DNA from 2 places in the Neobacillus sp. NPDC093182 genome. Region 2 is predicted to be linked to the other one. Evidence: predicted binding sites of a transcription regulator. Region 2 holds the regulator's gene; the other holds the start of a gene.
What was found. The regulator Rex, encoded in region 2, represses fermentation and respiration genes when NADH is low (regulators of the CRP and FNR family bind a similar motif). The targets are predictions, from matches to a motif close to TTGTGAAATATTTCACAA.
Positions count from the first base shown of each region.

Region 1: the regulator Rex is predicted to act here: its motif matches at 2,619-2,636, upstream of ACIQAA_RS10135 (cytochrome C).

Region 1 covers NZ_JBIVOI010000004.1:210,412-217,652, forward strand. Annotated here, with positions in the region: gene pdxK (pyridoxine/pyridoxal/pyridoxamine kinase) at 1-329, shown strand, start outside; gene ACIQAA_RS10120 (YojF family protein) at 729-1,079, shown strand; gene bshB2 (bacillithiol biosynthesis deacetylase BshB2) at 1,098-1,769, shown strand; gene ACIQAA_RS10130 (Crp/Fnr family transcriptional regulator) at 1,795-2,538, opposite strand; gene ACIQAA_RS10135 (cytochrome C) at 2,781-3,224, shown strand; gene nosZ (Sec-dependent nitrous-oxide reductase) at 3,241-5,109, shown strand; gene ACIQAA_RS10145 (hypothetical protein) at 5,179-5,745, shown strand; gene ACIQAA_RS10150 (NosD domain-containing protein) at 5,742-7,241, shown strand, end outside.
Region 2 covers NZ_JBIVOI010000021.1:112,753-120,490, forward strand. Annotated here, with positions in the region: gene groL (chaperonin GroEL) at 1-1,568, opposite strand, end outside; gene groES (co-chaperone GroES) at 1,621-1,908, opposite strand; gene ACIQAA_RS28515 (CPBP family intramembrane glutamic endopeptidase) at 2,190-2,912, shown strand; gene ACIQAA_RS28520 (YdiK family protein) at 2,909-3,109, shown strand; gene ACIQAA_RS28525 (redox-sensing transcriptional repressor Rex) at 3,160-3,813, opposite strand; gene moaC (cyclic pyranopterin monophosphate synthase MoaC) at 3,845-4,342, opposite strand; gene ACIQAA_RS28535 (ABC-F family ATP-binding cassette domain-containing protein) at 4,530-6,449, shown strand; gene ACIQAA_RS28540 (Gmad2 immunoglobulin-like domain-containing protein) at 6,491-6,925, opposite strand; gene ACIQAA_RS28545 (hypothetical protein) at 7,142-7,678, opposite strand.

The DNA.
Region 1 (7,241 bases), on a different contig from region 2:
ATTTAGGTGCAAAGTATGTTGTCATTAAAGGCGGCAGCAAGCTTTTAACAGAAGAAAAGTCCATTGACCTTTTATACGATGGCAAGGATTTTACAATTTTTGAATCAGAGAAGATTGAAACTAACTTCACTCATGGTGCAGGCTGTACTTTCTCTTCTGCTATTACTGCAGAGCTGGCAAAAGGCAGTTCTGTAATAGAAGCGGTTGAAGTTGCAAAAGACTTTATTTCAGCTGCAATCAGCCAAGGTTTCCGCTTAAATGAATTTGTCGGACCTACATGGCATGGTGCCTACCGCGGTGCAAAAACTGAATACTGCGCTGATTGTTAATCATACAAAAACAGAGTCGGACCTTGAGTTCGGCTCTGTTTTTTGGCTGTGTTAATGAATACTAATGATTTTAGAACCTGTTGATTGGAGCGGAAGGCGCTCGACTCCTGCGGGATGAACGAGCTAAGTGAGACCCCACAGGTCGGAACGACCGAGGAGGCTCACGGGCGAGCCCGCGGAAAGCGTAGCGCCTCGTGACAGGCAAAGACCACGCCTGTCCCTGCGGTGATTATTCGAAGAAGCCTTCCTTAGTGGAGCGCAAATCAACAGCCTAATTTAACACAGCCTTTTTAAAGCAAGGATTTCGCTTTTTCAATGTGATTTTAGTATGATAGTTACATTATTAAATAAAACTATTTTATAGATTACATACCTCGCACAGGGAAAGGAGAAAGAACTATGGAACCGATTAAGGATTACCGCCAGGTTCAAGAAGCGATTAACGCATACGCTAACCAGGATGTATACATTCACCTGGAAACAACCAATGGTGCCTATGCATCTCATCATGATCAAGCTTTCTTTTCAGCAGGTGCCTATATCCGCAATGCATTAGTACGATACGAAATCGGGAAAATCACGGGAAATGATCCCTATCGTGTTGGTTTAAAAATAAACCTTGGCTGGATTTACGCAGAAGGTCTTACTCATTTTGAAGTAGATGAGCAAAACCGTTTGCTGCTAGCCGGTCATGATAACAAAGGAAAACTCGCGGTCGCTCTTGAAATCAGCGCTACACCGTTCGAGTAAAGGAAGGAGGAGCCTATTATGGAAAAAGAACGTCATGTATTAGTCATCTTTCCACATCCGGATGACGAAGCTTTTGGAGTGTCAGGAACGATTGCCACTCATGTACAAAACGGTACTCCTGTCACCTATGCCTGCTTAACCTTGGGCGAGATGGGACGCAACATGGGGAATCCCCCTTTTACCAATCGAGAAAATCTCCCAAAAATTAGAAAAGAAGAATTAAAAGCAGCTGCTGCTGCCTTAGGTATTCAAGATTTGCGAATGCTGGGGTATCGAGATAAAACGGTTGAGTTTGAAGACGATGAAAAACTAGCGAATGCAATGTTGTCGTTAATAAATGAGGTTAATCCATCCTTAATCATTACTTTTTATCCAGGCTACTCCGTTCACCCTGACCATGACGCCACCGGCGCGGCGGTTGTCAGGGCCGTGGAAAAGCTTCCTGCAGCTGCAAGACCTAAACTGCACTGTGTTGCTTTTTCAAACAATTGTGTTGAAGAGCTCGGTGAGGCCGACATTGTCCATAACATTAGTGCGGTTGCCGATAAAAAGCTTGCTGCGATTCAGGCACATCGTTCCCAGACTGAGCAAATGTTTGGCGACGTGACTGAGAAGCTGAAAAACCAAGACCCGCAAATGATGGTCTGGATCAACAACGAACGATTTTGGACATACAAATTCAAAAACTAACCCTTCGTCAATGACGAAGGGTTTTTTAATACGTCTGATTCGTCAGTGCACAAAGCCTGCACATATCAAGGATAATGATTTTCCTTGATTTCATTTCGATGATTCCCTCTTTTTTCAATTTCGAAAATACCCGGCTTACACTTTCCCTTGTCGTCCCTACCACGGTCGCAAATTCTTGTATTGTCAATGGGATTTCAATGTTCCATCTCGAGGCAGAGGTATTAAACTTATTCCCTAATCGCTCTAACGTCTTTACTGTCTTCGCATACACATCTAACAGCGCCACGTCCCTTAAGGTTGACGTCATCTCGCGCAGCGAATCACTCATGTATTGAATCATTTGGACAGCAAGCTCAGGATATTCATGAAGCCCCTTCTCTAATTCGATTTTATCTAAATAGAAAAGCTGTCCATCTTGGAGCATGGTAGCTGTCGCAGGGTACATCAAAGAGGTCTTAGAAAATAAACAAGCCTCCGCAAATACATCGCCCTTTTGCTTCATACAAACAATAATCTCATTTCCGCTTTCATCTTGTTTCGTTAGCTTTACCGCACCGGCATGAATAAAAAATACCCCTTTGGCCGCTTCATCCTCACAAATCACCTGTGCTCCTTTTTTAACGGTTAACGTCTGAATACGATTTGCGATAAGCGGCAAGGATTTTTCAGATAAATCCTTAAAAATGACAATTTTTCGTAGAAAATCCTCAATTTTCAACGCTCTTACTCTTCCTAATGGCTGTTCTTCTAAAGCATGTACAGGATTCATTCTGCCCCTCCTCTCCCTCATTTTTAATCTGCTTATACTCATTTGTTACTTCCCATTGTAGTAAAAAAAATCACAACTCGTAGTGATTATCTTCACAAAACGTTCAATTTTTAAAACACTTACATATCAACACCCTTCACAAAACGTTCAAACTTAAATAAAAAACAGTGAAGTTTATCACAAATTTACGCTTGAAATCCGATTAGGATGAAATTGTTCAATAGACAGAAGGAGGGGGAAGTATGAATAAGGCGATTACAAGCTTTGCCATTAGCTTAGTCATTGGTTTTGGTCTTGGATACTTGGTGTTTGGTGTCGTTATGGGGGATTCCGCTAAACAGCCTCAGGTCGCTCAAACAGAACAAACAGAAGAAACAAGCAAAACAGAAGATCAAAAAACAGAGGCAGTTAAGGAAACCGCTTCTGTAGACGAAGCAAATATTCTCAACAGTAAAGGATGTCTAGGCTGTCACGCAGTCGATGCTCTTGGCTTAGAAGGCGGAGCAACTGGACCGGATCTTTCAAAAGCCTTTACAGATGTTGAAGGAAAGCATGGCAAGTCCATTGATGAATTCTTAAAAGAACCAACGTCAGCGGTTATGTCGAGCGTGATCGGCGGCAGCCCATTAACAGATGAAGAACGCACGCAAGTGTTAGATATGTTGAAGCAAGCTTCTGAAAAATAAAAAGGTGGTGTAATAGATGAAGAAATGGATTCCAATTGCCTCTGGTTTACTAGCAGGTTTTGTAGCAGCAACGATATCTTTTGCCGATTTTTCAAAAAGTACAAACAATCAAGTGGCTTCAGGCAATACGAAAAGTGACGCAGAGAAAGTTTATGTTCCATTCGGTGAAAAAGATGATTACTACTTATTTGCGTCAGGCGGCCACTCCGGTCAAATGTTTATCTATGGTGTTCCATCCATGCGTCATATCCGTACAGTACCAGTGTTCTCACAAGACTCTGCAACAGGATATGGATTTGATGAACATTCTAAAAAGATGATGGGCGGCTACACATGGGGAGACCTTCATCACCCTGCATTCTCTGAAACAAAAGGTGACTATGACGGTAAGTATATGTTTGCCACAGATGTCGGAAACAGCCGTGCGGCAGCAATGGATTTAGAAACCTTTACCGTTAAAGACATTATTAATGTTCCAAATACAAGCGGCCCGCACTGTGCGGCGTTCGTTACAGAAAATACGGAGTACATGTTCCTGCCAACGCGTTTTGCGGTTCCAATCGGCTCTGAGTATAAGCCTTTAGACGAATACAGCCAGCAGTACCGCGGTGTAATGTCAGCCGTAACGTTTGATCAAAATCAAGAAAAACTAAACATTGCCTACCAAGTTGCGCTTCCGCCATGGTCTTATGATTTATCAGACGCTGGTAAGAAAAGCTCTGCAGATTGGGCAGTTATGACAACTTACAACACAGAAGAAGCGACTACTAATCTAGAAATTAACGCCTCACAGGCTGACCGTGACTTCATAGTTCTTTTTAACTGGAAAGAGCTTGAGAAAATGGTTGCAGAGGGACAGTATGATGAAGTTACTGGACAAAAAATGATTTTCCCTGAAAAGCATAAGGGCGGTATTTACCTTGTTCCTGTTGCGAAATCACCACACGGTGTCGACGTAACGCCTGATGGAAAACACTTTATTGCTTCTGGAAAACTTGCACCTGCTATGACTGTTTTCTCTTTTGAAAAAGCTTTTGAAGCGATTGAAAAACAAGACTTCGCTGGTGAGCGAAACGGTATTCCGATTATCAACTATGACTCAATTATGGAAAGAGAAGTTAACCCTGAAAACGCACTTGGACCGCTTCACACTCAGTTTGATGATAAAGGAATGGCTTATACAACGATGTTCATTTCATCTGAAATCGTGAAATGGGATCCAAAAACAGGCGAAACGTTAGACCGTGTTCCTGTTCAATATTCACCAGGACACTCTGTAGCAGCTGAAGGTGACACTGTTTCTCCAGATGGAAAATGGCTGATTGCCTTAAACAAAATTGCAAAAGACAGCTATTTATCCGTTGGACCTTCACATCCTGAGTCCATGCAATTAATTGATATCAGCGGCAAAATGAAAGTCATTCAATCTTCACCAGTTAACCCAGAGCCGCACTATGCTCAAATTATTAAAGCAGATAAGATTAAGACCATCGAAGTGTATAAGAAGGATGAAAGCAATAAGCTGGCGACATACAAGCAAGAGGATGCGAAAATCGTCCGTAATGGAAATGAAGTTCATGTCTACGGGATCGCCATGCGGTCGAAATTTATCTTTGACGCCAAAGCAAAACGTCCTGATGTGATTGAAGTCAATCAAGGAGATAAGGTGTTTATCCACTTAACGAATACGGATTTTGATGAGGATATTACCCACGGATTTGCCATCAACAGCTATAACTTAAACATTGAGGTTCAGCCTGGCCAAACGAACACACTAGAATTTACTGCAGACAAAGCAGGTACATTCCCGCTTTACTGTACTAACTTCTGTTCTGCACTACACCAAGAAATGACCGGCTACTTCCTTGTAAAACCGAAGCAATAATAGATTGGTGATGGGGGTATCAATTAGATCAATTGGTACCCTTCTCCGTTTAGAAAGGACTTGTTTTACATGAAGGCAAAAAAATTATCACTCCTATCATCGATCCTGATTGCCCTTACTGCCGTCCTAGTTGTCCTATCATTATACTTTCCCTGGTGGCAGATGATTTTCTTTGCTCCTCAGTATCCTGAAGGGTTAAATATCATTGTTTATCCCAATAAGCTTGAGGGCGAAATTGATATCGTTAACGGGTTGAACCACTATATTGGAATGGAAAACTTCAGCGAGAAGAATTTTCCAGAATTAGCGTATCTATCATACTTAGTGATTGGTTTAGCAGCGATTACTCTCTTGACAGCCATCCTGCGAAAAAAATCAGTCCTATATGGATTAATTGGTTTGTTTATCATTGGAGGCAGTCTTGGTGTTTGGGACCTTTCACGCGCCCTTCGCAAATTCGGCACCAACTTAAGCCCAACCGCACCGATAAAAATTGACCCATTTGTTCCGCCCCTTTTAGGGCATAATACAGTTGCAAACTTTGTCACTGAAAGTATTCTTGGATACGGTTCGTATTTCCTGATTGCAGCCTTTATTTTATTACTGATTCCGTTATGGAAGGATCGAACAAGATGAAAAAACTACTGCTTTTTCTATTCATTTTCTCTATTACTATTTTGATATATCCTGAGAAAAATAGTGCTGCCGAAAACTTGCAGGCCATGATCGACAGCTTGGAAGAAGGAGCAGTATTACAACTTGAAAATAAAACTTATGAGGGCAATATTGTCATCAATAAATCACTAACTTTAGTTGGCACTATTAATACAGTGATAAAAGGAGATGGAACTGGAAATGTCATCTCTATTAAAGCTCCTAATGTAACGATTAGAAAGCTGAGCGTCACCAATAGCAGTATGGACCGAAACTCTGCTGAGGAGTATGCAGGGATTAAGATTCATACCAACGGAAATGTGGTAGAACACGTCAAAATTACCGATTCCTTTCACGGCATTTATTTAAGTCAAGCACACGAAAATAAAATCTCCAATGTTGAGATCAAAGGCATGGGTAAAGGGGAAATTGCTGCACAGGGTAATGGGATTCATATCTATTACTCCAATCATAACCTCTTAACGAAGAACACCATCGAAGGCACGCGTGATGGCATGTTTTTTGACTATGGCAACAAGAATGAAAGCTATCAAAATAATATTAGTAACACACGGTACGGTCTGCATTACATGTATTCCGATGAGAATCTTTTTAAGGAAAATACCTTTACGATAAATACGGGCGGCGCTGCGGTCATGAATTCCAATCATCTCGTTTTAGAAGATAATCATTTTACCATGCATTACATTTGGAAGGAATGGAAGGAAAACATAAGAGGAAAAGGATTATGGCTCGCTTTAAGTATCATTGTTCTGATTTCACTCAGTATCTTGTTTCGTTCGACCGCCCTTTCATTTGATAAAGGCTTTTATGTCCTCTTAATTAATTTGTTTGATACGATTATCTATTTTATCCCGATCCTTTGCTTGTTTATCGGTGCCTTTGCCATTTTTCAGGAAAAAGAACAAAAGACATTGATTATGCTGCTAACCAAGAAAGATACGTATGCCAGCTTTTTACTAGGTAAAAGTTTGGGACTCTATAGCGTCGTCCTAGTTCCATTGCTGGTTTGGTTTTTTCTCTATTTGTTATTACTCAAGTTTAATTTCCAACTTGATATGAAGGCCTATCTCATCTTTATTTTATCAATCGTGACGATGTCAATTGTGTTCCTGCAAATTGGCGCAGCGGTCGGCAGCTTTAGCCGCTCAAGAATGCAAATTATTGGATATACGATCTTTGTTTGGTTTTACTTTTTCTTTTTACATGATTTTATCCTGCTTTCGTTCTTACCGGATGTTACCCATGAGAATGTGAAACTATTTTCATCACTTTATTTCTTAAATCCACTGCAGTCCGTGAGAATGTTTTTAGAAACGGGAATGGGTGTTTATTCTTTTGGTCACATGTCACGGCTTCTCCAAGCCTTCATGTGGACAAAGCCTGTATTCTTTTTACTAGGGAATCTTTTATTCTGGCTCATTACTTCGATCACAACAGCGATTGTTTTTCACCGT
Region 2 (7,738 bases):
TCTGGCTTGTCAGCAACAACTGCTTCAGTTGTTAAGAACATAGCCGCAACAGATGCAGCGTTTTGAAGTGCAGAACGAGTTACTTTAGTTGGGTCAACGATACCAGCTTCGATCATGTTTACCCACTCACCGCTAGCAGCGTTGAAGCCTGTTCCAACTTCTTCGCGCTTTAAGCGGTCAACAATTACAGATCCTTCAAGACCAGCGTTGTGAGCGATTGTACGTACTGGCTCTTCGATCGCACGTAATACGATATTTACACCAGTTTGTACGTCGCCTTCTGCTTGGATTTCTGCAATCTTGTTGTATACGTTAAGAAGGGCAACACCACCACCGGATACGATACCTTCTTCAACCGCAGCACGAGTTGCGTTTAAAGCGTCTTCGATACGAAGTTTGCGCTCTTTTAATTCTGTTTCGGTCGCAGCACCAACTTTGATTACTGCTACACCGCCAGCTAATTTAGCTAAGCGCTCTTGTAATTTTTCACGGTCAAATTCAGAAGTAGTTTCTTCTAATTGAACACGGATTTGGTTAACTCGAGATTGGATCTCTTCAGTTGCACCAGCACCCTCAACGATTGTTGTATTTTCTTTTGTTACAACAACCTTAGAAGCGCGTCCTAAAGATGTGATTGTAGTAGTTTTCAATTCACGGCCAAGCTCTTCAGTGATTACTTCACCGCCAGTTAATGCAGCGATATCTTCAAGCATTGCCTTACGACGGTCACCAAAGCCAGGAGCTTTAACAGCAACTGCATTGAATGTTCCGCGAAGTTTGTTCAATACTAAAGTAGAAAGTGCTTCTCCTTCGATATCTTCAGCGATTAACAATAATGGTTTGCCTTGTTGTACTACTTGCTCAAGGACAGGAAGGATTTCCTGAATGCTTGAGATTTTTTTGTCTGTGATTAAGATATATGGATTTTCTAAAACAGCTTCCATTTTATCTGTGTTTGTTACCATGTAAGCAGATGTATATCCGCGGTCAAATTGCATACCTTCAACAACGTCTAATTCAGTTGTGAAGCCTTTAGATTCTTCGATTGTGATAACGCCGTCGTTACCAACGCGCTCCATCGCTTCTGCAATTAATTGACCTACTTCTTTATCATCTGAAGAAATAGCAGCAACTTGTGCGATAGACTCTTTGCCTTCGATAGGCTTAGAAATCGCTTTTAAGCCCTCAACTGCTACAGTAACTGCCTTTTCAATCCCTTTACGGATACCCATTGGGTTAGCACCAGCTGTAACGTTCTTTAATCCTTCACGAATCATAGCTTGAGCAAGAACAGTTGCAGTTGTTGTTCCGTCCCCAGCAACATCGTTTGTTTTGCTAGCTACTTCAGCAACAAGCTTAGCACCCATGTTTTCAAAAGCGTCTTCTAATTCGATTTCCTTCGCGATTGTTACACCATCATTTGTAATAAGCGGTGAACCGAATTTCTTCTCAAGAACCACGTTACGTCCTTTTGGTCCAAGAGTTACTTTTACTGTATCTGCCAATGCGTCTACACCACGAAGCATTGCGCGGCGTGCATCTTCACTAAACTTAATTTCTTTAGCCATGTTCAAAAAACCTCCTCGTATTTTTTAAACTCAATATTGTTTTAAAAAATCCTTATTGTCCAACTACAGCAAGGATATCGTTTTCGCGTAAAATTAAATATTCGTTTCCTTCAAACTTCACTTCTGTACCAGAGTATTTTGAGAAGATAATACGATCGCCTACAGAAACTTCAAGAGCAACACGTTCGCCGCTTTCAAGCACTCGGCCTGTACCTACGGCAACAACTTTTCCTTCTTGAGGCTTTTCCTTAGCTGAGTCTGGTAACACGATACCGCTTGCAGTTTTTTCTTCTGATTCGACAAGCTCAATGACAATACGATCACCTAGTGGTCTTAACAAATCAAACAACCTCCTCAAATAGATATGTAATTCTGACTTATTAGCACTCTCTTAACTTGAGTGCTAACACAATTCTTATAATAATAAATGGAAAAAAATTTTGCAAGTATGAAGCAGCAATTTTTTATTATTTTTTGCAACCTTACAAGTATGTGATTTACACGTGGGAATATACATAGTTTTTCCGATAACCTTAAAAATTGAAACAACCTTGCTTTTATTAGTACAATGAAGAATAGGGTAAAATATTTTCATTAGCTGCTTAAAGGAGATTTATTAATTTGAAAAGGGAATATTGGATTATTTTAATTGTCTATATAGCCATGCAGTTATCAAGCCTAGTGGGAATTCCAGGACTGATGTTCCTATTTGGCTACTTAGGAATAAATCAAGGGCTCGTTGTCCCCTATTGGTTAATTTTCAGCTTCACCCTTGCTCTGGTTATTATTCTTTTCTTATTACGAAGAGAAATAAAGAAACCAGGGTTGAATGAAAGAGGCAGTTCCTTTGGCTTTGCTGCCATCTGGGCTGTATTTGGTGTCTTCCTAGCCTTATTTGCCCAAGCTCTCGCTGCGAATATTGAACGGCTGATCGGGGTTGAAATGGGCTCAGAAAACACACAGCAAATTCTCAACATCATTGAATCCTTTCCACTTGCCATCTTAGTCAGTTCAGTAATTGGCCCAATATTAGAGGAAATTGTTTTTCGAAAAATTATTTTCGGCACTCTCCATAAACGGTTTAACTTTTTCTTCTCAGCGTTAATCAGCTCGGTTATTTTCGCCTTAGCCCATATGGAACCGCATCATGTGCTTCTCTATTCTGCAATGGGCTTCACTTTTGCATTTCTCTATGTAAAAACAAAACATATCCTTGTACCGATTTTTGCCCATGTTGCGATGAATACATTAGTTGTCGTCATACAGTCCGTTTATAAAGATGACATTGATAAAATTATTCGTGAGGCAGAAGGTATTCAAAACTTTATCGGAGGCTTTCTATGAGACGATCACCCTTGTTTTCCGGAATCATTTATATTGTACTTGGCTGCTTATTTACTTATTTTGCAGTTGAAGATGTCACCCAAAACGGATGGGGGTTCTTCAGTTACCTGCTCGTTTTACTTGCCACCTTTGACTTCGGATCTGGTTTAAGAATGATTTTCTTTTACAATAGATATAAAGACAAAATAAAAAAGTAGGATCATTAAAAAGCCTTTTCACTTTACTTGTGAAAAGGTCTTTTTTGTTTTTATTCTTCTATTTCCTCTGTAGGGTAGTGCTTCAGGAAGTAAATAAGTGATTGTAATTCAACAGCCAAGTCGATATGATGAACGCGAATAGATGAAGGAACATTTAACCTTGCAGGCGTGAAATTCAATATCGCCTTAATATTAGATTGTACGAGTCGATCCGTAATCAGCTGAGCCACTGGTGCAGGTACGGTCAGGATGGCAACATGGATTTCATCATTGCTTAAAACCTTCTCGAGCTCATCCATATGAAACACAGGCACATCTCGGATCGTTGTTCCCATTTTGTTCGGATCAACATCAAAAGCACATTCAATTTTTGTATTATTATTTTTTAAAAAGTTATAGTTTAGAAAGGCGGTTCCAAGATTTCCTACACCAATTAACGCTACTTTTGTTAATTCATCTTGATCTAGTGTTTTCCGAAAGAACGTTAATAGGTAGTTGACATTGTAGCCATATCCCTTTTTCCCTAAGGCACCAAAATAAGAAAAATCCCGGCGAATCGTTGCCGAATCCACCTTCACTGCCTCACTTAATTCCGCAGACGAAACCCTCTGTTTACCGGAAGAATGCAGATTCTTTAAAAATCGATAATATAAGGGCAGCCGTTTTGCTGTCGCTTGTGGTATTTTCATTGTTTCATTACTCATATTCTCCCACCCCTCATAAATAGTTGTTCATTTATCTAACTTGTTCTGTTCGGTGGAAATCCCCATTTTTCCCGCCGGTTTTTTCAACCAGATAGGTTTTTCCAATGACCATACCTTTATCCACTGCTTTACACATATCATAAACAGTTAAAGCACAAGTGGACGCAGCTGTTAACGCTTCCATTTCAACACCTGTATTTCCTTTTGTTTTGACAGAAGCTGCAATATTTAATGTAAAAGCCGTATCATGTTCTTTTTCCCAGGAGAAGGATATATTTACCCCCGTCAAAGGTATAGGATGGCACATCGGGATTAAGTCCCAGGTTTTCTTTGCCCCCATCACGGCAGCAACTTGTGCTACTGCAAGAACATCGCCCTTTTTCATTTCATTATTTGTTATTTTTTCATATATTTCTTTACTAACCGTAATGCTGGAATGAGCAAGTGCCGTACGAGCACTTTCTGGCTTATCACTAACGTCCACCATTTTCGCTCTTCCTTCTTCGTTAAAATGAGTAAATTCAGACATAAACAATATCCTCCCACAAAATCATACTATATTTTTAACAATTTGTCTGTGAAACTTTGAACGAATGATGAAAAATTTACATTTCTTTCTTTCGAGATATTTTCTTATTTTCTCCAACACTAAGACACTTTATTGCCTGCATTGTTGGAATAAGGTACACTTATTTTAGTAATAGAGGTGAAAAGCAATGATATTATTACAAGTTAATCAACTAGCAAAATACTATGGTGCAGACCTAATTTTATCGAATATAAAACTAGAATTACAAACTCGGGACCGTGTTGCACTTGTCGGGCGAAACGGTGCAGGGAAATCGACATTATTAAAAATTATTGCTGGGCATTTGTCACATGATGGCGGAGAAATCATTAAGCCAAAGGGAGTAAGCATTGGTTATTTAGCCCAGAATACAGGACTAGAGTCGAATTTGTCGATCTGGGATGAAATGCTGACAGTTTTCGACGAACTGAGAAGTATGGAAGCAGCAATTCGACACCTCGAGGTTCAAATGTCAGATCCTGCTGCTATTGAGGACACTAGCAGATACGAGAGAATCCTAAATGAGTACGATCAGCTGCAAGTGAAATTTAAAGAGCAGGGCGGTTATCAGTATGAAGCAGATATTCGCTCCATCCTGCACGGATTGAATTTCCACGATAGTGCGGTCATGATCTCTTCCTTAAGCGGCGGACAGAAAACGCGCCTTGCCTTGGGGAAACTACTTTTAACCAAGCCAGATATTTTAATCCTGGACGAGCCTACCAACCATCTTGATATTGATACTTTATCTTGGCTCGAACAGTATTTACAAGGCTATGATGGGGCGATCTTAATTGTGTCCCATGACCGTTATTTTCTAGATAAAGTCGTAACGCAGGTTTATGAAGTTTCACGTAAGCAAATTCAAAAATTCATTGGAAACTATAGTGCATATCTAGACCAAAAAGCTGCCAATTATGAACGCGATTTAAAGCTATATGAGAAGCAGCAGCAGGAGGTTGCTAATCTTCAAGATTTTATCCAGCGCAACCTAGCCCGTGCGTCTACGACGAAACGAGCTCAGAGCCGGCGTAAAAAACTTGAGAAAATGGATTTGATGGACCGTCCATTAGGGGATGAGAAATCTGCCACCTTCTCCTTTGAAATTGAGAAACAAACCGGAAATGATGTACTGACAGTGGACTCCTTAGCAGTTGGTTATGATGGACAAAATGTATCTGAGAATATTTCGTTGCGGGCATATCGAGGTGAAAGCATTGCCTTAGTTGGTCCAAACGGAATTGGAAAGTCTACTCTTTTAAAAACCATCATCAAAAAACTGCCTGCACTAGCTGGCACTATTCAATATGGTGCAAATCTAGCAATTGGGTATTATGACCAGGAACAGGCAGAGTTGACCTCGAATAAGCGCGTTCTTAATGAACTTTGGGATGATTGGCCTTTAAAAAGTGAAAAAGAAATACGGACCGTCTTAGGTAACTTCCTGTTTTCAGGAGACGATGTATTAAAAATCGTTTCAACATTAAGCGGCGGTGAAAAAGCAAGATTGGCACTGGCCAAATTAATGCTGGAGAAGGCAAATGTTTTAATATTGGACGAGCCTACGAACCATCTAGATCTCGACAGTAAAGAGGTACTTGAAAATGCACTAGTCGACTACCCTGGGACGATTATTTTTGTATCTCACGATCGATACTTTATTAACAGAATAGCCACCAAGGTTTTGGAGCTTAGCAAAAACAGCAGCACAGAATATCTAGGTGACTATGACTATTACTTAGAGAAAAAGCTGGAGGAAGAGGAACTCAAGGCTTTAGAGAGTGCGAACGTTGTAAAAAAACAGACATCATCCGAAGTTCAAGATAAAAATTCCTACCATCAGGATAAAGAAAGTAAAAAGCTTGAGCGTCAGCGTAAGAGAAAATTAGAAGAAATAGAATTACGTATAGAAGAGTTGGAGTCAATCATCCAGGATAACGATGAAAAGTTATGTGAGCCTGAAATATTCCAGGACCATGAGAAAGTGCTGGAAATAAATTTAAAAAATGAAAAGGCAAAGTCTGAGCTCGAACAGTTAATGGACGAATGGGCTGAACTTGCAGAATAATAAAATGGGGGCTTGGATGTTGATATCCAAGCCCCTTTTTACTATTTTAACGGAATGGTTAATATGTCTGTTTTCGAACCATCCTTTGCGGAATAGACAAATAGCTCGATTGACACTTCTTCTTTTGTCAAAAGCTCCATTTCGATCGTTATTTCAAAGCTTCCCCATGCAGGGGCACCATCTGTTTGATAATGGTCTTCTAATAAAATCTCCGTTCCAGATATAACTGCATATTGAAAAACACCTTCAAACACCCTTGCCTTTCCCTTCACCATTACCTTACCATTCGATTTTGAAACCGTTACTTCTTTAAAGGCATCGTTTTCGTACTGTTTATTGTCTCCCTCTTCTTGATTATTTCCATTATCAATCACGTCTGGTTTCTTATCATCTGTTGATATATTAATATCTACACTGCAGGCAGTTAATCCAAAGAAGAGAACGATGACGATCCCTAATATGATTTTTCTTTTCATCTCTATCCCCACTTTCGAACATTCTTTTTTATTTACTATATTCACTAATCACCGAAGATGAGAACTCTACAAATTAACTTAAAAGTCGACAAAATTCGCGGAAAACTCTTAAATTTATTTCCCAGAATTCCTTTTCCACAAGTTTATACACATATTAAAACTTAGTTCTACAACCCTCTGGCTACTTTTCCACATTATCCACAGAAAAAGCTCTACTTATCCACATTGTCCACATAATAATGGTGACTTACCCACATAATTCGTACAATGCACATTTTTCTGAAAAAAGTTATCCACAAAAAAGGTATGTTGTTCACGCCATAAAGTGTGGAATATTCGATTCACCTTTAATCTGGCTGGATTTTCTTCGACACAGCTCTTTCGGTCACAACCCACCCTTAATTGTTCCCCTATTTTCTTTGCCTCTACTTTATCGTAACAATTCATCCTTGATTGTTCCCTTATTTTCTTTGCCTCTAATTTATCGTAACAATTCACCTTTGATTGTTCCCCTATTTTCTTTGCCTCTACTTTATCGTAACAATTCACCTTTGATTGTTCCCCTATTTTCTTTGCCTCTACTTTATCGTAACAATTCACCTTTAATTGTTCCTCTATTTTCTTTGCCTCCAATTTATCGTAACAATTCACCTTTAATTGTTCCCCTATTTTCATTGCCTCTACTTTATCGTAACAATTCACCTTTGATTGTTCCCCTATTTTCCTTGCCTCTACTTTATCGTAACAATTCATCCTTGATTGTTCCCCTATTTTCCTTACCTCTACTTTATCGTAACAATTCATTCTTGTTTG